One region of the Cytobacillus sp. EB106-05-05-XG126 genome, then DNA from elsewhere that is predicted to be linked to it. Evidence: riboswitches for the same ligand, from Rfam matches in the RefSeq annotation. Region 1 holds a riboswitch; each other region holds the start of a gene.
The links. Region 1 has a riboswitch for glycine ahead of AC3WTL_RS17530 (trimeric intracellular cation channel family protein). Riboswitches for the same ligand answer to the same signal wherever they lie in the genome.
Positions count from the first base shown of each region.

Region 1 (8,209 bases):
GCCGCTCGAGGATATCCGAAAAAATGCCCAGGATTCATATGAGATAAGCAATACAGACTATGGCCTTGAATCAGTTGCTGAAGGCTGTGATTTCGCTGAGGGGGAAAAGGACAAACCGCCCAATTGTGGAGGTTTATAGAGCCCTGGTTTAATTCTGGGCATTATTTTGAAAGAGGAATTCAAAAAGATGGCTGCGATTTAGCAATCAACATATAAAGTGAACAGTGAGAACGAGTGAAAAGTGTAAATACAGAGAATATAGAAGAAGAGCAATGGATTTGCACAATGCTCTTCTTCTTTTTAGTATTATGAAAGGGAATCCCAGTAACAGGTATTTAGGTTCCAGCAAGGATAGGAGATGATTTTGGTGATTGATCAATTAATGAAAATGCTGGAAGAACGAGAAGAAGAGATGATTAAGATACGCCGTTATTTACACCAGAATCCTGAGCTTTCATTCAAAGAGGAAAAAACGGCAGCCTATATCGCTGATTTTTACAGAGGGAAAGATGTTGATCTGATAACAAATGCAGGGAATGGATATGGCATTGTTGTCACTATTGAGGGTGGAAAGCCGGGAAAAACCGTGGCACTTCGGGCTGATTTTGATGCGCTTCCTATTAAAGAAGAGCTGGATGTTCCGTTTAAATCAAAAAAGGAAGGGATCATGCATGCTTGCGGCCATGATGCACATACAGCATACCTTATGGTTTTGGCTGACTGTTTCATCCAATTAAAAGATAAGATCCATGGCACCGTCAAAATAATCCATCAGCATGCGGAAGAAGAGCCTCCAGGCGGAGCAAAAAGCATCGTTGAAGAAGGATTTCTCGATGATGTCCATGCCATTTTTGGCATACATGTTTTGCCAATCGCCCCCGCTGGAACTGTTGGCTATCACAGCGGATATTCCTTTAATGGCCGCGCTTATTTTAAACTTAGGGTGCAGGCAAGCGGAGGACACGGTTCTTCCCCGCATAAAGCAAACGATGCTATTGTTGCAGGCGCTTACTTTGTAACAGCTATCCAGACGGTTGTTAGCCGAAGAGTGGATCCGTTTCATGCCGGTGTAGTGACAATCGGTTCATTTGACGGTAAAGGGAGTTTTAATGTGATCAAGGATCATATCGAAATTGAGGGGGATGTACGCTATTCCAATGATGAAACAAAGGATGTGATGAATAGAGAAATTCACCGCATTGTAAACGGACTTGAGGAGTTATTTGGTGTAAGCTGTGAGCTGACATATGAACCCGACTACCCGCCGCTGTATAATGATCCTGAATTGACGAGGTTTGTTGCAGGTACGCTGGCATCAGCCGGGGATAAAGACATTTTGGAGGTAAAAGAGTTTCCTAAAATGGCACCATCGGACGATTTTGCGCATTATTTGGAGAAGGTCCCTGGCTGTTATTTTTATATTGGGTGCACTCCAAAGGGAACGGAAGAACCATACTTCAATCACCACCCTAAATTTGATATCGATGAAGGTTCGATGCTTGTTGCCGCAAAATCAGTGGGATATGTCGTTTGCCATTATTTTAATAAGGAAGAAAACAAAAGCTCACGCTGATGTGAGCTTTTATGTTTAAAGGAATCGTTTTTAGCTTCTTATTGTTTTTGAATAGATTTGATAGGCAATCTCCAGCTGTAATGATGCGAAATTCCTCGAAGCATTAAAGTAACAGCAAAAAGAATATAAAAATGATAAGACTTTGACAACCAATCAAGGCCAATGATAAACCCGGCAAAGATGGCCCATAAAAGATATACTTCATCACGTAAAACAATGGGCTTTCGCTGAGCCAGCACATCGCGGATCATGCCTCCGCCGGCACCGGTTATGGCCGCGGAGAACATAACAGCAAATAAGGGTAAATCAATTGATTGTGCATACATAGCTCCCTGGACAGCAAAGGCTGACAAGCCAATTGAGTCAAAGATGCTCCATTTCGTCAAAAGCTGAACAGCGCTGCTTGGCAATATAATGACAAAGCTGATGGTAATTAGGGCAACAATAAAAAGAGTCGTTTGCTGCCATAATTCTATAATCGGAATGCCGGTAAAAAGGTTTCTAATAGCACCGCCGCCAAATGCTGTAATTAATCCTAAAACATAGGCACCCATAATGTCGTATTTTACTTCCAGTGCAACGACTGCCCCACTCATTGCAAATGCAATTGTTCCGATCACGTTCAATACATCCCAAACCATACAATCCCCCTAATCAAGTATCTCTGTCCTTGTACCTGACAGATTCGTCTTTCCTATAGATTTACCCCTTCGGTGACGTACGTTACGTTCTCTCCCGCAGCAGTCATTCGCAAGTATTTGTTTTTATTATTATAGAGTATGGATGGGAGGATTGGACAGTCAATAATAGAGTGGGATTCAGAAAACGGCAATAGAGAACTGGGAAAAGGGGTTCATGTACAGTAAGAAGCGAAATAAAAGAGCATTTCTATTCAATCTCCACAAGCGGATTTGTAAAAAAACGTAAGGAAAAAGGCTGGTTTTTGTTAACATGGTCTTTATTTAGCCATAAAAATAATCACACACCCCTTCAACATTCCTTTTCTAGAATATGGTTGAATACATATTTTAGATAGGAGATGGAGAGCGTGAACAAAAAATTATTAATTGGTACAGGGGTGGCTTTTTCTCTGCTATTCAGCCCAATCAGCCAGGCGTTCGCAGCAGAACCGACAACAGGGGAAAGGAAACAAGTGGATAATATAGCGCACCGCGGTGCCACAGGGTATGCACCTGAGAATACGATAGCCGGCTTTGATCTGGCTGTAGATATGAAAGCTGATTATATTGAAATTGATGTTCAAAGAAGTAAAGATGGCGAATTAGTGGTAATCCACGATACAACTGTGGATCGTACAACAAATGGAACCGGAAAAGTAGTGGATTTAACGTTTGATTTTTTAAGAAGTCTCGATGCCGGCAGCTGGAAAGGGGAACAATTTGCCGGAGAACCAATCCCGACATTTGAAGAGATTCTGGATCGCTACCATGGCAAGGTTGGAATATTAATAGAATTGAAGGCTCCAGAGCTTTATCCCGGCATTGAAGAACAAGTGGCAGATGCATTAAAAGAAAGAAATCTTGATAAGCCGCAAAATGAAAAAATCATTATCCAGTCTTTTAACTTCGACTCTATGAAAACAATGGATCAGCTTCTTCCTAAAGTGCCCATTGGTGTACTGACATCTAACCGTGCCGATACAACGGCGGAAGCATTAAAGGAATTTTCAGCTTATGCTGATTGGTTTAATCCAAGCTATGGAATTGTCAGCGAAGAATTAGTGAATCAGGTTCACTCTCTTGGCATGCAAATTGGCTCATGGACAGTGCGCAGCCAGGAAGCTGCTGACTTCCTGTTCGAAATGGAAGTGGACGCCGTCATCACCGATTATCCGGATTATGTTGATCCCAGAAACTAGTCTTCGGCTATTCAAAAATGGAGAAAACTCGTCATTTTGGCGGGTTTTTTTGGTTTCAATAGAATTTTAAAATAATATTATTATTTTGCTAAATTGATTTTTATGACTTTCTCATGCAGAAGTCATGATGATAGCGGTTCCATAAAATTTTTAATAATTTAAATTGACTGAAAAGTATAATTGTATTATTATTCTAACAATATATACTTTTCGAAACACGAATGAATAGGTATTCAACTTAGAGGGGGAAGGGTTTATGTCACAGCTGTTAGCGTTAGTTATTCTTTTACTTATATTATTTATTGGAGATCTGGTTGCAGTCCGGACTAAGGCTTGGGTGCCATCCATATTTGTCTGTGCCGTACTGTTCCTTGCAGGTTATTGGACATTCTTTCCGCAGGATATCGTGGCATTGGCAGGGGTTCCGCCTGTTGTGGCAACGATGATGATGTACCTATTGATTACCAATATGGGAACATTGCTTTCGATTAAGGAATTGAAAAATCAGTGGAAGACGATTGTGATTGCTTTATCAGGGATTTTAGGAATTATTGCGATATTACTAGGAATCGGAACATTTATCTTTGGATTTAAAACGGTGGTTGTCGCTATTCCGCCATTGGTTGGAGGTGTGGTATCTGCTCTGATCATGTCGGAGGGAGCGAAGGAAGCGGGACTGGCTTCACTATCGGTTTTTGCCATCGTGATTTATGTGATGCAGGGATTTGCGGGATATCCGCTTACATCCATCGTCCTGAAAAAAGAAGGAAAGCGGCTTTTGAAGCAGTACCGCAGCGGTCAGCTTGCTTATAAGGCCCAGGGGCCTGCAGCTGAAGAGACGGCTGCAGCATCAATGACAGTTTCAAAACCTGAACTTAAGCTTTTTAAGAATATGCCTGAGAAATATAATACAGATTTCTTCAAGTTTTTAAGATTGGCAGTAGTATCCTACCTTGCTTATCTGACATCGACATTGCTGGCTCCAGTTGCCAGTGTCAGTCCATTTGTCCTTTGCCTGTTGTTCGGGGTGATTGCCACAAGCATTGGCTTTCTTGAAAAGCAGGTGCTGCAAAAAGCAAATGGCTTCGGTTTTGCGATCATGGCTCTAATGCTCTTTATTTTTGACGGCTTAAAGCAGGCTACACCAGGGATGATGCTTGAAATTATCTATCCGCTTGCCGGAACCATTATTTTGGGTGTAATCGGAATGTATGTCTTCTCATTTATCGCAGGGAAACTTTTAAAAGTGAGCAAGGAAATGGCTTTTGCTGTTTCACTGACGGCATTATATGGGTTTCCGGCTGACTACATTATTACAAATGAAGTCATTAAAGCATTAACCGAGGATGAAAAAGAAAGGGAAATGCTGACCAGCAATATGCTGCCGCCTATGCTTGTCGGCGGATTCATCACAGTGACCATTGTGTCGGTCGTGCTGGCCGGAATATTTGTCGGACTTTTATAAGAAAGGGATGGAATTGAAATGAGTGATGTTCAGACAGGGAAAAATGTGAATCTGGAAAAAGTACAGGAGAGAATAGAAAGTCATATTGACACATTAAGCAATTATACGGCAACTCCTGGAAGAGGGACAACCAGGCTGACATATAGTCAGGAGGATCTGCTTGCACGGCAGTATATTAAAGAAAAAATGAAGGCAGCCGGCTTGACTGTGCGTGAAGATGGATTGGGCAATATTTTTGGAAAATTTGATGGTTCCTTAAAAGATGCACCGAGTGTTCTGGTCGGCTCTCACTTTGATTCTGTGCCGAATGGGGGATCCTATGACGGGCCTGCCGGAGTTGTAGCAGGACTTGAAGTGGCCGCACTTTTTACTGAGTATGGATTAACGCCGAAGTATCCTCTGGAGGTTATTGCTCTTATCGAAGAAGAAGGCTCCAGGTTTGGCGGCGGCTTAATGGGTTCGCGCGGAATGACCGGTTTGCTGGCTGAGGAAGACTTCAAAGCATTGAAAGACAAAGATGGCATAACGACGGTTGAAGCCATGGAGAAAATCGGGCTGGATCCATCTCTCCCGAAAGTTCGTGACCCTCAAACAGTAAAGGCTTACCTGGAATTGCATATCGAACAGGGTCCAGTTTTAGAAGAAAAGAATATACCAATCGGAGTAGTCGAAACGATTGTCGGTTTAACACAATTGGAAGTAACCGTAAAAGGGAAGGCCGGGCACGCAGGGACCACTCCGATGGACAGAAGGTCGGATTCGCTGGTTGCCGCTGCCGGAATGATCGCCCAATTTCCCGGGCTTGCTGCGGCAGAAGGAGAAGGGACGGTTGTAACAACGGGACGATTGCAGGTGTATCCAAATGGAGCCAATGTGATACCCGATCAAACAGTATTTTCTGTAGACATACGCTCCGGCAGGGAGGAACATGTTCAGAATGTCATTCAGAAAGTGAAGGAATTAGCAGAGTCCTATCTTGATAGCGGATTAGAAATAACGGTTGAACAGCTGTTATATATTCAGCCAAAAGAGATGAATAAAGAGATTGTCAGTCTGCTAAAGGAGAAAAGCAGTACACTTGGTTTCCCTTCTTGCTCCATGAATAGCGGCGCCGGACACGATGCCATGGTTTTTGCTGATTACACAAGTACCGGAATGCTGTTCATTCCAAGCAAAAATGGACTGAGCCATTGTCCGGAAGAATGGTCTGATTCCCGGCATATTGCCGAAGCAGTTCAGATTTTGTTTGAGGCAGCAATAGAGCTAACGGAGGCGGAATAAGAGATGATTCATAACAGGCTAAAGGAATTGATTGGGGCATATAGTGATGAATTAACGGAACTGCGCAGAAAATTGCATCGTGAACCGGAATTGTCATGGGAGGAATTTAAAACGACTCAATTTATCTGTGAGTATCTGGATGGCTTAGGCATCTCTTACAGAAGGACAGAACCAACGGGTGTCATTGCTGAAATTGCAGGCGGGAAGCCTGGAAGGACGGTAGCTTTAAGGGGAGATATGGATGCACTGCAGGTGGAGGAATTGAATAAGGACCTTCCTTATGCATCCATGGAGAACGGCAAAATGCACGCATGCGGACACGATGCTCATACTGCGATGATGCTGGTTGCTGCCAAGGCATTAAATGAGATAAAAGAAGAATTGCCGGGGACTGTCCGCCTGCTTTTCCAGCCAGCCGAAGAGGTGGCGAAAGGGGCAAAGATGATGGTGGAACAGGGAGCGATGGAAGGCGTGGACAATGTCTTTGGCATCCATATCTGGTCGCAAATGCCAACATATAAAGTGTCCTGTACGCCCGGGCCATCCTTCGCATCAGCTGATATATTTAAGGTGACATTCAAAGGGAAAGGCGGGCACGGGGCCATGCCGCATGATTGCATTGATGCAGCTGTGGTTGCTTCTTCTTTTGTCATGAATGTGCAGAGTGTGGTGTCCAGAACCATTGATGCCCAGCTGCCGGCCGTACTCTCCATTGGTAAAATGACTGTGGGTACAAGATTCAACATCATCGCTGAAAATGCATTCATCGAGGGGACAGTCCGCTGCTTCGATCCTGAAACAAGAGATCATATTGAAAAACAGCTGCAGCATTATGCTGAAAATACGGCAGCTATCTACGGTGCTAAAGCAGAGGTGGAATACATTCGGGGTTCACAGGCAGTAATCAATGATGAATACAGTGCGCAGCTCGTCCAAAAGGTTGCCTCTAAAGCTTTCGGGGAAGATGTTCTATTTACTGAAAAGCCCACAATGGGGGCCGAAGATTTCAGTTTTTATCTGGACCAAGCACCTGGCAGCTTCGCCCTTGTCGGCAGCGGCAACCCGAAGAAAGACACAGAGTGGGCTCACCACCACGGCAAATTCAATATTGATGAAGACGCCCTAGCGACAGGTGCAGAGCTTTATGTGCAATATGCATGGGCATACTTGAACGAAAAGCAGTAAATCTGATCAATCCGTTCCTCTTATGGGAGGAGCGGATTTTTTTAACTTTTAAAGAAATAAAAAAAGGAAGCAGTCGATTAACTCTGCTCCCTATACACTATTGATTTATTTAATTCCTGTGACTAAGGAGAAAAGGTGGTTGTCGATGGACTCTAATAGTTGTGCAGATAGTTTGGCGGAATGTAGTTGAGGGGCAGTGGACGTAAAAGTACTTTAATGTCAGTGGGCATTTCAAAATCCTGCTGTGCTTGTTTTAAATAACGATACATGGCTTTCCCGCCTACTGAGTTGGCAGAGTGGACAGTTATTCGATCCGCAAATAACTGTTTTTGAACCATGATATGAACAAGCATAAGACCATTTCTCGATTTGCTTACTAAATCATGGTCTAAAGAAAGGTGGTCAATTTCATAGGTCTGAAGCAAAAGGATACATTCATCAATGGTCTCAACTAATACATGACCATCCGGCGCTCTCCGATAATCATCCAGAAATACGCTTATTTTCTCCATTTTTTTAATCCCCTTTCAAAGGGGTGACTAAGAAAAGTCGAGTTAACCCTAAAGTTTTGAAGCTTATTTCATTGTAACATACATATGTAAGCAAAGATACCGAAGAGTGATTCATTGGAAGACAATCAAACATTCCTGCATCATTAAAAAGATAGTGAAAGGAGGTTGGGGCCTTTCATGTGAACTCAAGCACATTTTCAGTTATAAGCTTATTGATCTTAGATCCTTTCGTGTTCATGTCTGTACTATTGCAAGGAATAAAAGAGATAGATTATTTGTAAATAAAGAGAAAAGCCCAAAAGGATTAGATTCCT
Region 1 covers NZ_JBYTDU010000006.1:55,029-63,237, reverse strand. The annotation lists gene AC3WTL_RS17540 (hypothetical protein) at 1-139, shown strand, start outside; gene AC3WTL_RS17535 (amidohydrolase) at 368-1,573, shown strand; gene AC3WTL_RS17530 (trimeric intracellular cation channel family protein) at 1,612-2,214, opposite strand; glycine riboswitch at 2,228-2,321, opposite strand; gene AC3WTL_RS17525 (glycerophosphodiester phosphodiesterase) at 2,622-3,452, shown strand; gene AC3WTL_RS17520 (hypothetical protein) at 3,709-4,917, shown strand; gene AC3WTL_RS17515 (Zn-dependent hydrolase) at 4,936-6,198, shown strand; gene AC3WTL_RS17510 (M20 family metallopeptidase) at 6,202-7,383, shown strand; gene AC3WTL_RS17505 (cyclic-phosphate processing receiver domain-containing protein) at 7,536-7,895, opposite strand.

Region 2 (8,209 bases), on a different contig from region 1:
ATGGTAATCCCCCATTTCTTTAACGAATGCATCGATTTCTTCCTTCGTTCTCAATTCCGTTACAGCAACAAGCATATGATTTTTCAGGTCAGTATAATCTCTGCCCAAATCGTAACCGCCAATAATATCCTTTTCAAGGAGCTTTTGATTTACTTCCTTAACAGGCTTATTTAGTTTGATGACGAATTCATTAAATGAAGGGCCATCGAATGGGACTTCAAAGCCGGCGGCCTTTAATTGCTGTTTTGCATAATGGGCTTTTTGCATATTGGCAGCAGCCATTTCCTTTACGCCCTTCTTGCCGAGAGCAGTCATCGCTACAGATGCCGCCAGTGCGTTGAGTGCCTGATTGGAACAGATATTGGATGTTGCCTTATCACGGCGTATATGCTGTTCACGCGCCTGAAGGGTAAGCACGAAACCGCGGCGTCCCTGATCGTCTACCGTTTGTCCAACAAGACGTCCCGGCACTTTTCTCATCAGCTTGGATGTTACAGCAAAATATCCGCAATGAGGGCCTCCAAAAGCAGTAGGAATACCGAAAACCTGAGCATCTCCTGCTACGATGTCTGCTCCGAATTTCCCTGGAGGAGTAAGCGCGCCAAGAGCAAGCGGGTTGCTTGAAACAACAAACATGGACTTGTGGGCATGAATAATTTCCTCAAGCTCTTTTAAAGGCTCGACTCTCCCAAAAAAGTTAGGGTACTGTACAATCACAGCTGCGATGTCATCGCCAATCATTTCATTTAGGGCTTCAAGGTCAGTGGTGCCATCTTTATGAGGAATCTCAATCACTTCAATATACTGGCCCTTTGCGTATGTTTTGACTACTTCCTTCGATTCAGGGTGAACTGCGCTTGAGATTAATATTTTCTTCCGGCGTGTGCTGCCTGCGCTTAGCATGGCTGCTTCAGCAAGAGCAGTTCCGCCATCATACATGGATGAGTTGGCAACATCCATTCCTGTTAATTCACAGATCATGGTCTGAAATTCGAAAATTGCCTGCAGCTCTCCCTGGGAAATTTCCGGCTGGTAAGGAGTATAGGCAGTATAAAACTCTGAACGGGATAAAACATGATCGACAATGACCGGCATGTAATGATCATAAACTCCCGCACCAAGGAAAGATGTATTTGTGCGAAGATCAGCATTTTTTTGAGCCATTTTAGTAAGCTCTTTCAGTAAGGCTGTCTCTGATTTCGCCGGCTTGATTTTATATTCGCCCTTAAATCTTACACTCTCGGGAATATCACTGAATAATTCTTCCACAGAACTGACGCCGATTTTCTCAAGCATTGCTTTCTGGTCAGACTCTGTCATCGGTAAATAGCGATGTTTCATCATTTTCTCCCCCCGGTTAGTTCTTTTCTCTTTTGTAAAAAGGTGTTGCTTCAATCTTAGCCTTCAGCCGTTTGCCGCGAATCTCCACTTCCAATTCAGATCCAAGCTCCGCATGCTCTTTCTTGATAAGAACAAGGCCGATGTTCTTTTTCAATGTCGGAGATTGAGTGCCTGTTGTCACTTCCCCGATCAGCTCTTCTCCCTTATATACAGGATATCCATGGCGCGGAATACCGCGGTCAATCATTTCAATTCCGGCCAGCTTGCGCGGCACTCCGTTTTCTTTTTGGTTCTTAAGCACTTCTTTTCCGATAAAATCCGCTTCTTTATTCACCTTGACAGCAAAGCCGATTCCTGCCTCAAGCGGCGTGATATCAGGTGAGAGCTCCTGGCCGTATAGTGCCAGGTTGGCTTCGAAGCGAAGGGTATCCCTTGCGCCAAGTCCGCATGGGAGAACGCCTTCTTCTTTGCCTGCTTCAAGAATTTCATTCCATAATGCGGCTGCATCCTTGGCACCACAGTAAACTTCAAATCCGTCTTCTCCTGTATATCCAGTTCTGGAGACAAGGGCTTTCTTGCCATTCAAATCAACATCCTGCTGGAATTTAAAAAATCCGATATCCGACAGATTCGTGCCAGCAAGCTTTTGGAGCACCTTTTCTGCAAGCGGCCCCTGAATTGCCAGCTGTGCCATATCTTCTGAAAGGTTTTTCAATTCCACATTGCCTTCAGCATGGTCCTGCAGCCAGTTGAAATCCTTTTCGATATTGGAAGCATTTACAACCAGCAAATAGTGGTCATCCTCTATTTTATAGACAAGTAAATCATCAACAGTTCCGCCATTTTCATAGCACATGGCCGTATATTGAGCACCTGAGTTCTTTAGTTTGGAAATATCGTTCGTCATCATTTTTTGAAGGTATTTAAGACTGTCCGTCCCCTTCACTTCGATTTCACCCATATGGGATACATCAAAAAGGCCGGCTTTTGTACGGACTGCTTCATGTTCTTCTTTAATGCTTGAAAATTGAACAGGAAGGTCCCAGCCGCCGAAGTCGATGGTTTTTGCTCCGTAATCCTTGTACACCTCAAATAAAGGCGTGCGTTTTAACTGTGACATTTACTCGTCCCCCTTAAATCTCTTGAAATTTGTTTTAGGAACATAAAAAAGGACAGAATATCCCCTCAATTATGAGAAGATCTCTGTCCTTGCACCTGAAAGTTTACCGAAACCGGCTGTCCCCTTGGGTGGCTTATTAAAAAGCACTCTCCAGAGCTGCGTCAAACAAGAGTTCTTTTGCCTGAGAGATTCACAGATTTTGCTTGCTCCTTCGGCGCTACTAATGTAGTCTCTCCCCTTGTTGTCATTCGCATTTATAAAATTTTCCAAGATGGTCATACTTATACCAAACAGAAAAAATTAACCATCCATTACTTCGGTTCACTAAATGTAATGTGTTAACTTTCAAAACTTTCAAAGCTATTAACATCGTACCACCTAAACAAGGTTTGGGCAATATCTTTATATAGATAAAAGGAGCTGTTTTTATGACAGTGCAAATTGGCTTTGATTCTGCCTGGCAGGATGAATTCTTAAAAAGGATTGATGACGACGGCCCATGGGGAAATTGGGAGCTTTATAAACTGGCTGTTGAGGTTGAGAACCATACAACTATTCCTGAATTTGAAGGCTTGCAGGCTCCAAAGCATCTTCCGAACCTTACTCCTCTTCCACATCAGCTGGAAGTGGCCAAGCAGGTAGTCGAAAGCATGAACGGCAAGGCGATCCTGGCTGATGAGGTCGGTCTTGGAAAAACGATTGAAGCTGGGCTGATATTAAAGGAATATATGATCAGGGGACTCGTAAAAAAAGTCCTAATACTCGTTCCAGCTTCCCTCGTTTCCCAGTGGGCCATGGAGCTGAACAGCAAATTTTTTATTCCGGCTGTGGCGCAGCGGAAAAGCTATGTATGGGAACAATGCGACGTTGTGGTATCATCCATCGATACAGCCAAACGCAATCCTCATAGAGACATTATTTACAGCCTTGATTATGACCTGATCATTATAGACGAAGCTCACAAGCTAAAAAATAATAAAACGAGAAACTATGAATTTGTACAAAACCTTAAAAAGAAGTTTTGCCTCCTATTAACAGCAACACCCATTCAAAATCGAATAAGTGAGATTTTCAATCTTGTGTCCCTCCTTAAACCCGGACATCTTGGCAATGAATCAGCTTTTTATGAGAATTATAAAAAAGACTCGCGATCATTAAACGATGATGCACATCTAAAGGAACTCGTAAACAAAGTCATGATCCGCAACCGCAGGGCAGATACCGGGATTGAATGGACCAAACGGCATGTGGAAACCATACCGATAGAATTTTCGCAGGCCGAGCGTGAGCTCTATGAAGCTGTAACAGAGCTGCGGAGTGAAGAAAATTGGGTGGGTTCCAGCCAGTTTTCAGTAATGACCCTGCAAAGAGAGGCATGCTCAAGCAGAGAAGCTGTCTATTTTACGCTTCAGAATATGCTGAAAAGACAGGAGCAGCCTTCAATAGCTTTCCAGGAGCAAATACAATACCTTATTAAAAAGGTTGAAGCGGTCCAGCAAAACTCAAAAGCTCAAAAAGCACTGGAATTAATACAGAAAATAAATGACAAGGTCATAATCTTTACTGAATACAGGGCAACGCAAATGTACCTGCAGTGGTTTTTAAAGCAATATGGGATCACATCGGTTCCGTTCAGGGGTGGATTTAAAAGAGGCAAAAAGGACTGGATGAGGGAGCTTTTCCAAAAGAATGCTCAAGTCCTGATTGCAACAGAAGCGGGAGGAGAAGGAATAAACCTGCAGTTCTGCAATCATATCATTAATTTTGATCTCCCCTGGAACCCAATGCGGCTCGAACAAAGGATTGGGCGCATCCATCGTCTCGGACAGGAAAAGGATGTCATGATTTATAATTTTGCCACGAAAGAAACAGTCGAAGAACACATAATGAAGCTTCTTTATGAGAAAATACATCTCTTTGAAAAAGTCATCGGTGATTTAGACGACATTTTAACAAAGCTTGAATTCGGCAGTATTGACGATCATCTTGTTGATATTTTCGGAAAATCGTCTTCAGAAGGTGAAATGAGAATTAAAATGGAGAACTTGACGAGCATGATTCAATTCGCAGAGGATCTGAAAGAAGGTGAACTGAATGCAGCAACAGGAAATTCATAAATTCCTTGAAAGGTATTTTCACGCAAATGGGTGTGAAATAATTGATAGAGGTCCGGGGTATATGACCGTACAGCTGACGATTGATTTGGATAAGGAGTTAATGAATCGTCCCTTTTATTGGCACTATCTCGAAAAAACAGGCGGAATTCCTAACCCGATGCAGCTGACGCTTATTACAAACCAGCAGCTGGCCCCTCCGCATATTAAGGGGGAAGTCATTCATTTTGGCTCCCCAAGGCTTCACCAGATTTTTGATTCGGCCAGGAATCTGGCCGGCTATATCCGATTATATGAAAATCACCGGCAGGCACCTGGAAAGCAGGTGCCGCTAAGACCATGGCTGGGAATGAACATTCGCGTATCCTATCAATGCGACCGAAAACGGGATGTCTTCAAATCCATCGGCCTGCAATTGATAAATGGCCAGATGGTCGAAAGTTTTCATGACAGATTGCTTGGCATGAGCCTTACGCCCAAAATCCCCGACTACTCGTTCACACTGTCTCCGCTTATTATGCCGGGAAGCGGAGTATACAGGGTAGCAAATTTTATTAAAGCCGAAATTGAACAAGAAGATCATATATGGGCTGATGAGGCCCGTATGCGCTGGCAAAAAGATCTCAGCCTTCTTGAACATTTTTATGAGGAGGCAGAAGAAAAGGGCGAAAGTTATGAAAACGAAAAAACAGCCTTACAGGAGCAATATGAACCAAAGGTTAATATCTCCATCATAAATGGCGGTCTCTTTTATCTGACAGACAGCGCTGTCTAAAAATGCAAAAAACCGGCAATTTAGCCGGTTTTTTGCATAAAAGCTATTTATGTTTCTTTTTTCTCATGCCCAAGTAAAACAGATAAGAAAACATTCCAAACCATCTGAATAAAAACGGCTCTTTCATATCCTTTTTTTCAATACGATGCCGTTTTCGCTCATCTTTTGGCTGATCAATATATTTTACTACTGTCTGTGTAAGATACTTTACATAATCGTTGGATTTCATGTTCATACCTGCCTTTTTCCGTACAGAATCGCAAGAGCTGCCTGCTATTTATCATTTACAAGTATGTCCAACGGGTTTTCACTCTAAACAATCGATTATTTCTTGTATAATTTCTGCTTTATCTTTATTAGTTGTATCAATGATCACATGGGCGGTTTCTATATAGAGCGGCATCCTTTTTTCATAAAGTTCGCGGATCAGCCTTTTTTTATCGCCTTTCAGCAGCGGTCGTGAATGATCCTTCTCAATCCGTTTGAAGATTTCTTCAGGAGAAGCATAAAGGAAGAAAACAATTCCTGTTTCGCTAAGCCTTTTTCTGTTTACAGGATTTATTACAATGCCGCCGCCAGTGGTTATAACTCCCGCTCTGCCATCCATTTCAATTAATATAAGTGATTCAAGGCTTCTGAAGTATCCCTCTCCATGCTGAGCGAAAATATCATTAATATTTTTATTCTCGCGCTTCACTATTTCTTCATCTGTATCAATTACTTCCTGATTTAAGCAGGCTGCCAGCTCTTTTCCTATCGTAGTTTTGCCGGAACCCATGAATCCGATTAAATAAATAGGCTTCATTTTTATCCCCACTCAGTTTTTTTCAATCCATTTTATCATTTTTTGCAGGTCTGTGTCATAGTAAGCATAACCGGAAATTTCTTTATCAGATCCAATTTTTGTTTTGAAGGTAATCTGGATTAAGCTTGTTGCCACTGGAGAAATCTCATAGGAAACCGATCCTTTTTTAAACGAATAAACGCCTGACTCTTCCGGTTCTGCATTTTCACTCAGCCTTTTTTCTGTTTTTTTAAAGGAACTCAGCAGGTAGTATTCCTGCATTAGGACGGTTTCCGCCTGATTCACAATCCTTTTCTCGGAAATAAACTGGTCTAATTGAATTGTAAGAAGAAAGAGTGCACCCAGAATAATTGTTAAAGTAAGAGGATAAGAAAATCCTTCCTGATTACGGTACATCAATATCCTCCATATCCATTAAGTAATAAAGAAACGCGGAATGCTTCTGATCAAAATGATCCGAAACATTTATTTCAACCCCGCCATTGACAGACGTAAAGGTAATGGCATTTAGTTTTTGAAGGACAATCTCATGGCCCTTCATATCCACTCTCCTCCGCAAGTTAGATCCATATTTTTCATAAAGCACACTTTTCCCGTCTATAGTCAAAACAATTGATCCAGCTGTTATATTTGCAGCATCAGCAAGCCTGATTTCTTTTTTCAGCTGGTTGATAAATACATGCCATTCAAGTCTTTGTGTCCTAGCTTCCATTTTCCAGTCCTGAAAAAGGAAATTTAAGCCCACCGTCAAAAAGGAAACAATCAATAAAAATATTGAAAATGAAAACAGCATTTCAAGCATGGTAAACCCCTTATCACTGAAATACCTCACACTTTTCCTTTGTGTTATCCCGTACATTTTCATACCTTATGCAAACCTCCATAAATCCTTGGTTTTCCTTAAGGAATATTTGATAGACTGTCTGATTTTTTTTTATGGTCTTCCCCCCAGGAAAACTCCCCTCCGATGCAGCCTCCATAAGGCTTTCATAAAGCAGCTGGGTGCTTTCATAATCCTGTTTTACTTCTTCAGAATGCACAAGTGCATTTATGACAAGGGGAAATATTATTCCCGCTGCAAGCAGCATCCCTGATAAAGACAGCAGGAGCTCAGCCAGAAAAAAACCTTCATTCCTTCTCCACATTAAATCGTCCTCTTCCGATAAAAAATGTTAGTTTGTATTGCTCCCTGTCTGCTTTAATATAGAAGCTTCCAAATTTATTTGTAATTCCGCCAGGTCCATATTGAAAATACAATGGCATTGTTCCCGGCTTAATCTCAATGATTCCTGAATATTCTCTGCTAAAGATAGGATCAGCCGCAAGCTTTTCCTTAGCGAAATACCTATTTTCCTCTGGAATAATCTGAATAGCTACATCTGTCTGGTGGGTTATGGCATAGTTTTGGGCATAAAGGAGGTCAGATTTTAATTGGGAAAAGAACATTATCTTTTCAAGATAGAAAAAATGCGGTTTTAGAAGCAGGGCTGTAACAGAGGCAATAATAAGGAAAATACTGAGAACGAATAGCGACTCTATCAATGTAAAGCCTGCTTTATTTTTCATCATGACTCTTCAGATTCAACCTTCCCATCTGCAGAAATTGTAATGGCTTTTCCATTTGGGCAAGTCGTGTTATTTTCATTTAGATAATCGTCATCCACTAAATCCTGTATATTCGAAGGAAGTGCTTTTTTATCGATTTCATATGCCTGAACCTGCGCCTGCACCATTTTAACAAACGCATCGCATCCCTTGCTGTTTATTTTTGAATTGTGTTTTGTTACATTGGGAATGGTGATGATTAAGAGCACTGAAATCACCAATAAAACAATCATCATTTCAATAAGCGTGAATCCTCTGTTATTGTTTAACATACGCCATTTCATTAAAATCCCTCCAGTAAATGAAACATAGGCAGCAAAACTGCCAAATACATCGAAACTATTAAAAAACCGATAAACATATATAAAACGGGCTGAATGATCTTAAGAAGTTTTTCTGTTTTTTCCTCTATTTTGTGCAGACAATGCCTGCTGAAAAACGTTAATTCC
Region 2 covers NZ_JBYTDU010000002.1:446,856-455,064, reverse strand. The annotation lists gene gcvPA (aminomethyl-transferring glycine dehydrogenase subunit GcvPA) at 1-1,341, opposite strand, end outside; gene gcvPB (aminomethyl-transferring glycine dehydrogenase subunit GcvPB) at 1-2, opposite strand, end outside; gene gcvT (glycine cleavage system aminomethyltransferase GcvT) at 1,358-2,461, opposite strand; glycine riboswitch at 2,621-2,709, opposite strand; gene AC3WTL_RS12705 (DEAD/DEAH box helicase) at 2,890-4,578, shown strand; gene AC3WTL_RS12700 (YqhG family protein) at 4,556-5,350, shown strand; gene AC3WTL_RS12695 (YqzE family protein) at 5,394-5,579, opposite strand; gene AC3WTL_RS12690 (shikimate kinase) at 5,658-6,155, opposite strand; gene comGG (competence type IV pilus minor pilin ComGG) at 6,168-6,551, opposite strand; gene comGF (competence type IV pilus minor pilin ComGF) at 6,541-7,014, opposite strand; gene AC3WTL_RS12675 (phosphatase) at 6,971-7,300, opposite strand; gene comGD (competence type IV pilus minor pilin ComGD) at 7,284-7,724, opposite strand; gene comGC (competence type IV pilus major pilin ComGC) at 7,721-8,044, opposite strand; gene comGB (competence type IV pilus assembly protein ComGB) at 8,044-8,209, opposite strand, start outside.
Region 2: it holds a riboswitch for glycine, as region 1 does, so the genes downstream of both, gcvT (glycine cleavage system aminomethyltransferase GcvT) here and AC3WTL_RS17530 (trimeric intracellular cation channel family protein) in region 1, are expected to answer to the same signal.

Region 3 (8,209 bases), on a different contig from region 1:
TGGCATGGAAGATAACCGGAGTGGCATGTGCTCATAGTATGCCTGATAAGCTGCTGCCCTGCGTCTAATAAATGCTTCAGCCGACTGACCTTTTTCCGGAATCCCTCCTGCATAGTTATTTTCCACTTCGTGGTCATCCCAAGTGACCACCCAAGGGAAAGCAGCATGAGCTTCTCTAAGATGCTGATCAGATTTATACTGAGCATGTCGATTCCGATAATCTTCTAGAGAGATAATTTCCGGTCCGCTATGATGGCGGACATTTCCTGTTGGTGAAATATATTCATTTGGTCCATATTCATATATGTAGTCGCCAAGGTGAATGACAAAATCCAAATTTTCCTTTGCCATATGCTGATAGGCTGTAAAAAATCCATGTTCATACTGCTGACATGAAGCAAATGCAAATGATAACCCTGATACTTTGGCACCCGCAGGCGGAAGTGTCTTTGTTTTGCCGATTGTGCTAAGCTCATTGCCGCTTTTAAAACGATAATAATAAACAGTGTTTGGCATTAAGCCTTCTGCCTCCACATGCACAGAATGCGCCAATTCCGGCACTGCAATTTCAGTCCCGTGTTTAACAACTTTTTGGAAGTGTTCATCTGCAGCAAGTTCCCATTTGACCGGTACAGCATGATTTGGCATCCCGCCTCCATTAAGTGGATCGGGCGCTAGTCTTGTCCATAAAACCACACTGTCAGAAAGAGGATCTCCTGATGCGACACCGAGCGTAAAAGGGTATTTGCTGAACTTAGGAGCAGCATCAACCTTTAGATTACCCACCCCTAATGATTGCGCCATAGCCAGCGCCAGCGAAAAACCTGCTATTTTCCCTGCGCCAGATAGAAAGCTCCGGCGGTCAATGTCCCTCTTCAGATTTTCTTCATTAAACTTTCTGATTAAATCATCAATCGATCTCTCATTGTTCATTTTCTTCACCTCTTAATTCAATCTGGATTCACATTTGATTATAAGAGGCATTTTTTAAAGCAATATGAAGATGTGTAAAGGAGAATGACAATACCTCTGCCTATTTTATCAGGTCTTTTGTAAGGATTTGGTTATTCTTTCACCTGTAATCTAGACTTGCAGCCAAAAAGCCTTTGTTCCCCTGTATCATTTGTCCCAGCTATTTTTACAATATATACATAGAATATTTACGAATCCTGTCAAAATCTTTTAGTTTACTAATCTATAAATAGTGGTTATGATGATAGTTATAATCTTGAAAAGGGGTGAGGGAATGAGGAAACGCCAGGTAATGCCACTTTTACTGCTGTCTGTGTTTTTATCCTTTCTCATTACCCAATATCCTGGTGTCCATTATAATGACATTCCAATGGACCAAAGCAAAGCGGTAACAGTTTCGGACTTTACCGAGAGCTTCCTATTAAAAGATGATCCCAAAAAGCATATCTTCACGTTGGATATCATCTCTTTATCCATTACAATTCTGACAGTTATCCTTTTTGTATATAGTGCTCTGCACATTGCCCGCAGGAGAAAGATATTTTATACTCCAATTTTCTACGAGGCGAATTATGTCATTCAAGCTCCTTAATTGTCCAACAAAACAATTAAAGGAGGAAGACATAATGTGGATTAGATTTTTAATGATTGGGTTATTTTCATTAACAGCTTCCAGCCTGTTCTTTTATCAGGGTATGGAAATGTATCATGCTTTCACAGATTTCTTTAGACAAAAATAAGAAGTTGGCGCCCAGGGATTCCCTGGGCGTTTTAATTCATAAAAAAACCCGGCCTGCTATATTCCCAGGCCGGGTGTACTTTCTTACTGTGCTTTTGCATATTTATCGTCTATTTTTTTTTCGATCTTCTCAAGCTCACGGCGATCTTTTAAAAGCTCTTCTTTATTAACCTTAATCATTTCAAGCATTGATAATTTTTTCCTTTTCATTTCTGCTCACCTTCTTTCATGATGCTGGTAATCTTCTTGATGCAAGATCTATTTTTGACAGTGCCTCTTAAAAAACAATCGTTTTATTGCCATGCACTATGACTTTGTCTTCTACGTGCCAGGCGACTGCCTGTGCGAGGACCTGCCTCTCCACATGCCTGCCGGCAATTTTGAGATCCTGTGCAGTGTGCCGGTGGTTAACCCGCTGGACATCCTGCTCAATGATCGGCCCTTCATCCAAATCATTTGTTACATAATGGGCAGTTGCCCCAATCAGCTTGACTCCACGGTTAAACGCCCGTGCATAAGGATTGGCTCCCACGAAGGCCGGCAGAAAGCTGTGATGGATATTAATAATCCTGTTTGGATATTTGGAAATAAAGCTCGGTGAAAGAATCTGCATATATCTCGCAAGCACAATGAAATCCGCTTTTCCATCCAGCAGCTCTACTGCCTTTTGCTCAGCTTCCGATTTAGTGTCCGGTGTAATCGGAACATGATGATATGGTATTCCGAAACCTTCTACCACTTCCCTCATGTCAGGATGATTGCTGATCACAAGGGGAATATCCACTTCAAGCTCCTTCGATTTCCAGCGCCACAGCAGCTCGAGCAGACAGTGATCCATTTTAGAAACAAATATGGCCATCCGCTTGCGCTCGCCTTTGCCGCTCAGCTTCCACTCCATAGAGTATTCCTTGGCCATCTCAGGCAGATCCTCTTTCAGTTTTGAAAAGGACTCATCAAAATGATTCATATCGAATTCAATTCGCATGAAGAAGATGCCTGCCAGCGGATCGGTTGTGTGCTGGTCAAAATGCACAATGTTCGCGTTATGCTCCAGCAGAAAGTTAGAGACTGTAGAGATGATGCCCGGTCTCTCTGGACAGGATATCAGCAATGTCGCCCGGTTTGCGTTAATATTTGTATTCATATAGATTCCTCCAACTGCCTTGCCATCCATATAAAAAGGACAGAAAAAAGGCGGCTTCTTTATCCCCCTTCTCTGTCCTTTTACCTGAGAGTTTGACCCCTTTGGTGTCGCAAAGTCCATGCGCGCTCTCCAGAGATGCGTCCGACTGAGGTTCTGTCTACCTGAGAGATTGGCTTCAAGGGTATTTTTGAAGCTTGCTCCTTCGGTGGCTACTGTATGCTCTCTCCCGCAGCCGTCATCCGCTCAATATTTTTGTTATTTTCAGAATAATGTATTTTTTAACTCATGTCAATCGAACTAGGTTTCTTTCACAAAATTGCCACAATTTCAGCCTGGCATTAAAGCTGATTTATTATGTGAAAAAGAAAAGTAAAAAAGCTTGAAGACAACGTCTCCAAGCCTTTCTCTACACAGCTGCCTTTGGTTTTGGCTCCTTTTTCTGCCAGGCAATCGTGATAAACAATGTAACGATCAATAAGGCCAAACCAAGAACAAACGGATAGGTTATCCGTACATCATAAAGTACACCGGCAATCGTTGGCCCCAGAACGTTTCCAATGCTCATATAAGCATTGTTCATTCCCATGGCAAACCCCTGTTCATTACCGGCCATTTTTGAAATTAGCGTGGTCAAAACCGGTCGAAGAATGGAAGTTGCAAGGAAAATGATCAGCGAAATAACGAAGAAAAGTGCATAGCTTCCTGCAAACAGTGAGACAAGGAATCCTGACGCTGCAACAGCCAAAAAGATATTCAATACCTTTCCTTCACCGAATTTATTAACCACACGATCGACTACAAATAATTGAACAATAACACTAATGACTCCTGTCGAAGTCACCATAAGGGCAATTTCCTGCGGAGTAGCAGCAAATTCATTATCAAGGTAGAGCCCAAGAACTGACTCATACGCCATTAGTCCAAAGCTCATCACCAATGTAATGATAAGCGGAATAAAATAAGGCTTCTTAACGGACATGGCCAGTTTCTTGACCATCGGTTCCTCTTCAGGCATCTCTCCCGGCACTGTCTGCAATGTGCTGCTTTCCTCAAGGAGCACAACTGAAAAAATAACAGCCACTAGAGAAACAAGCGCGGAAATCAGAAATGGCATTTTTAGGCCGAAGTCTGCCAAAAATCCGCCAATTCCAGGCCCAACCACAATTCCAAGTGACATTGCAGCTGAAACAAGACCATTCCCTTTTGCACGCTGCTCCATGGTAGTAATATCAGCAATGTAAGCAAAAATAGCTGGAATCAGCAAGGCAGCTCCAATGCCTCCAATGACACGTGAAAAGTAAAGCAGCCAAATGGAATCTACTGCATAAAAGACAAGCATGGATAATGTCAAACCAGCTAACCCGTAAATAATCATCTTTCTGCGTCCGTACTGGTCAGCCCATTTTCCCGCGATAGGAGAAAAAATCAGCTGGGCACCCGCAAAAATGGCAATCATCAGGCCTGCTGCCGTTCCTCCCTGGTTAATGGATTCCAAATAAGCCGGCAAAATCGGAATGATAATCCCAAAGCTTCCGATTGCAATAAACATATTGATCATCAAAATGATCATCTTTTTCTTTTGATCTCCTGACAAAACGGATACCCCTCCTTCTATATGTGAAAAATTTACATTATTTTTTTCGGCACGCTAAATAGCTTATAATGAGACATGCTGCTTTGTCAAAGGAAAAAAAAGAGAAGCCTCAGCAAAGCTGAAGCCTCTTGCAGTTACCCTTTAAATTTGTTTGGGAATTGCTTCACAACCGCATCAGAAATGGCATCTGCCATCATAATGATATGCGATACTCCCTCATCAATCGAAACAATTCTTGCTTCCCAATCCTTAACAAGACTTGCTGTCAGATCATTTGTTACTAATTCCAAATGCTTATAAAGCAGTTTTTTCACATCTTCATTTTTCAGATTTGGATTGGCTCCGCTTAGAAAAGCAGCGATATCATCGGCATTGCGATACCATTCTTTGTTCAGCTGGTTCACCTTTGCACCCTGACCGCTCTTGGCAGCCTCCACGATATCACCCGCAATGACAATATGCTCTTTAAGCAGTTCTGTCAGCTTAGCTCCTGCAGCTTCTCCGTAATATGGCTTAATGGAATTCCCTATGTCCTCCTGATTTTTAAGCAGGCGCGCCAATACCTGCTTCTGATCCTCCGCCCCGGCAGTTGTGGCACTTGTAATATAGTTGCTTGTCCATAATACATGGTCGATCCATAGTCTGCGGAATTCGTTTTCAAACTTAACCTCTGACTGGGTAAGACACGGTTTTTGTGCAGCTGCACTGCCCGGAGCTGCCAGCATATTCAGCGGCATGAGCAGCATTATTCCTATGATCAGTAATTTCTTCATATCCTTTTCTCCTTCCTAATTGAAAAAGTTTCCTTCTTATTTTGATTATCCTAAGATTTTTCATACAAAAAAATAAAGCTCGAGGCTAATGCCCCAAGCTTTTTCAATCAAACGTTTGATTGATTGCATATAAAGCCTATTTACTTTGGCTCTTTTCGTATAAACATATTTACCTTCGCATAAATGATCACACTACTGCCACCGCAGCAAAAAACTCATTATAAAGCGCCTGTACCGCACGTACCTCATCCGCTGCCTGTACGCCAAACATCATGCTCACTTCAGATGAGCCCTGATTGATCATTTCCATATTGACTTTCGCTTTAGCGAGGGCTTTGGAGGCACGGGCCATTGTTCCGATGTTCTGGCGCATCCCTTCTCCAACCACCATAATAAGTGAAAGGCTGTGCTGGATTTTCACTTCATCTGCATGAAGTTCATGCTGTATGCGATTCAGAATTTCTTCCTCCATCCCATCAGTAAATTGGTTTTCCCGCAGAATAATGGAAATGTCATCAATTCCAGAGGGTGTATGCTCATAGCTGAGGCCATTCTCTTCCAAAATGGTCAGCAGCCTCCTCCCAAAGCCGACTTCCCTGTTCATTAAGTATTTGCCGACATAGATGCTGCAGAATCCCTGATCACTGGCAATCCCGATCACAGGTCCGTTCGTGTTATCCCGCTCGTTCACAATCCTGGTGCCGGGAGCAGACGGATTATTCGTATTTTTTATTTGCACAGGAATTCCGGCCCGAAATGCCGGTACAAGCGCTTCATCATGCAGGACAGTAAAGCCTGCATAGGAAAGCTCCCGCATTTCCCGGTATGTCAGCTCTTTGATTTCTTTAGGGCTTTCTACAATAAAGGGATTTACCGAATAGACCGCATCCACATCTGTAAAGTTTTCATATAAATCCGCCTTGGCTGCACCGGCCAAGATGGAGCCTGTCACATCCGATCCGCTTCTTGAAAATGTGAAGACCTGGCCATCCCTGCTATATCCAAAGAAACCCGGAAAGATGATGATCCCGTCCTGCTCCCTTAATGCAAGCAGCTTGTCATATGCTTCAGGAAGCACCTGAGCGTTGCCGGGCTCCGGACTGACAATCAATCCCGCTTCCTTCGGGCTCACATATCTTGCTTCTATTCCCTGCTGCTGAAAATAGGCTGCTACAAGCTTAGCGTTGTTATCTTCACCGCTAGCTTTGATCAAATCCATGAAAACTTCAGGATTAAGCGTATCACTGGAAAGCCTCGTAAAAAGATCCTCCCTGATGATATCTTTAATTTCCGGACCAAGCTCTAATTCATCAGCGATTTGGCCATACCGATCCAATACAGCTTCTGCCAAATCATCTGCTGCTTCCCCCTGAATCCGTTTCTCTGCACATGCGATTAATAAATCAGTAACCTTGTCATCCTCTGAAAATCGCTTTCCAGGAGCAGAGACAACAATGATCTTTCTCTCTGGATCAGCATTTACAATATTGAATACCTTCTCGATTTGCTTTCCGGATGCTAAAGAAGATCCTCCGAACTTCACCACTTTCATCCTGACATCTCCCAATCTCTGAAAATTTAATCTTTATTTTACTCTTATCCTCACAGAAATCAAGAGAAAATTCCACCATATAAACACAAATGTTCTTCATAAAAATACATAAAAATATCCAGATATAATATTATTACTTGATTTCTAGGAATACACCGTTAAATAATATTATTTTAAGAAAATAAAAGAAAACGCTTACAATTAGTATTTATTTTTTGGATTAAATAAAGCCAAAAATAATCAAATTAGTGGTTTTCACTCTTCCGCAAAAGGGTATATGTTAAGGATATTTATATAAAGAATTAAATCGTAAAACACGGGAAGGGAAAAAGTCTATGGGAATCCTAGTTGTGGACGATAATCAAGCCAACTTATTTGTTATTCAACATATATTAAAACGCGCCGGGTATAAAGAACATTTAACGTTTTCTTCTGCAAAGGATATGTTTCAGCATCTCCAGGGATATTCACCTTTTTCAGCTGATATAAAAGCAGACGTGATCCTGATGGATATAATGATGCCGGAGATGGATGGAATTGAAGCATGCCGCCGGCTTCAGCAGATTCCACATTTGAAGGATATCCCGGTGATTTTTGTAACTGCATTGGAGGACTCAAATAAAGTTGCAGAAGCTCTTGATGCGGGCGGGACCGATTATGTAATGAAGCCCATTAATAAGACGGAACTGCTTGCCCGCATTCGTGCTGCCTTAAGGCTTAAATATGAGAAGGACTGGCATAAGGAGCAGGAAAATAAAATCAGGAATGAATTGGATTTATCCATGCAGGTACAAACCAGCATGCTGAGCGAACCGATTTATCACGAACATACACTGTTAAAGGCTTCCTACCTGCCAGCCAACAAACTTGCAGGAGATATGTATTACTGGCACCAGATAGATGAACATCGCTATGCTGCCATACAGCTGGATATGATGGGCCACGGAATTTCAGCTTCTCTTGTATGCATGTTTATCTCTTCTGTTCTCAGAGATGCCATCAGAACATGCAGTGATCCTGAATACGTCATGAACGAACTAAATCGGTGGATGAATTCCCTAAACCAGCGCAATCAGCGAATTCCATATTATTTTACAGCTATTTACCTCGTTCTTAATAAAAAAGACAAAACAATCGAGTATGTAAACGCCGGACATCCAGCTGGATATGCACTTGTAGACAAAGATGAAATGTTCAGCTTATCAAGCAATATGTGTGCAGTGGGTTTTTTCGAAGATATTACCATACAAAAAGAAACTATTCCCTATACAGAGTCAATTCAGCTGCTCTTGTTTACAGACGGAGTGGAAGAAGCGGTAGAGCAGAATAATCTCAATCCATGTGAGTATCTTCAGCGCTTCTCATCCTTTCACTGGAATGCAGCCAGAACAGCAGAGCCAATCGATATGATACTGACTAAGCAGCAGCAGGCAAG
Region 3 covers NZ_JBYTDU010000009.1:34,222-42,430, reverse strand. The annotation lists gene phoD (alkaline phosphatase PhoD) at 1-933, opposite strand, end outside; gene AC3WTL_RS19645 (hypothetical protein) at 1,247-1,564, shown strand; gene AC3WTL_RS19640 (FbpB family small basic protein) at 1,796-1,921, opposite strand; gene purU (formyltetrahydrofolate deformylase) at 1,989-2,855, opposite strand; glycine riboswitch at 2,994-3,094, opposite strand; gene AC3WTL_RS19630 (MFS transporter) at 3,262-4,449, opposite strand; gene AC3WTL_RS19625 (glycosyltransferase) at 4,584-5,222, opposite strand; gene AC3WTL_RS19620 (aspartate kinase) at 5,410-6,774, opposite strand; gene AC3WTL_RS19615 (PP2C family protein-serine/threonine phosphatase) at 7,110-8,209, shown strand, end outside.
Region 3: it holds a riboswitch for glycine, as region 1 does, so the genes downstream of both, purU (formyltetrahydrofolate deformylase) here and AC3WTL_RS17530 (trimeric intracellular cation channel family protein) in region 1, are expected to answer to the same signal.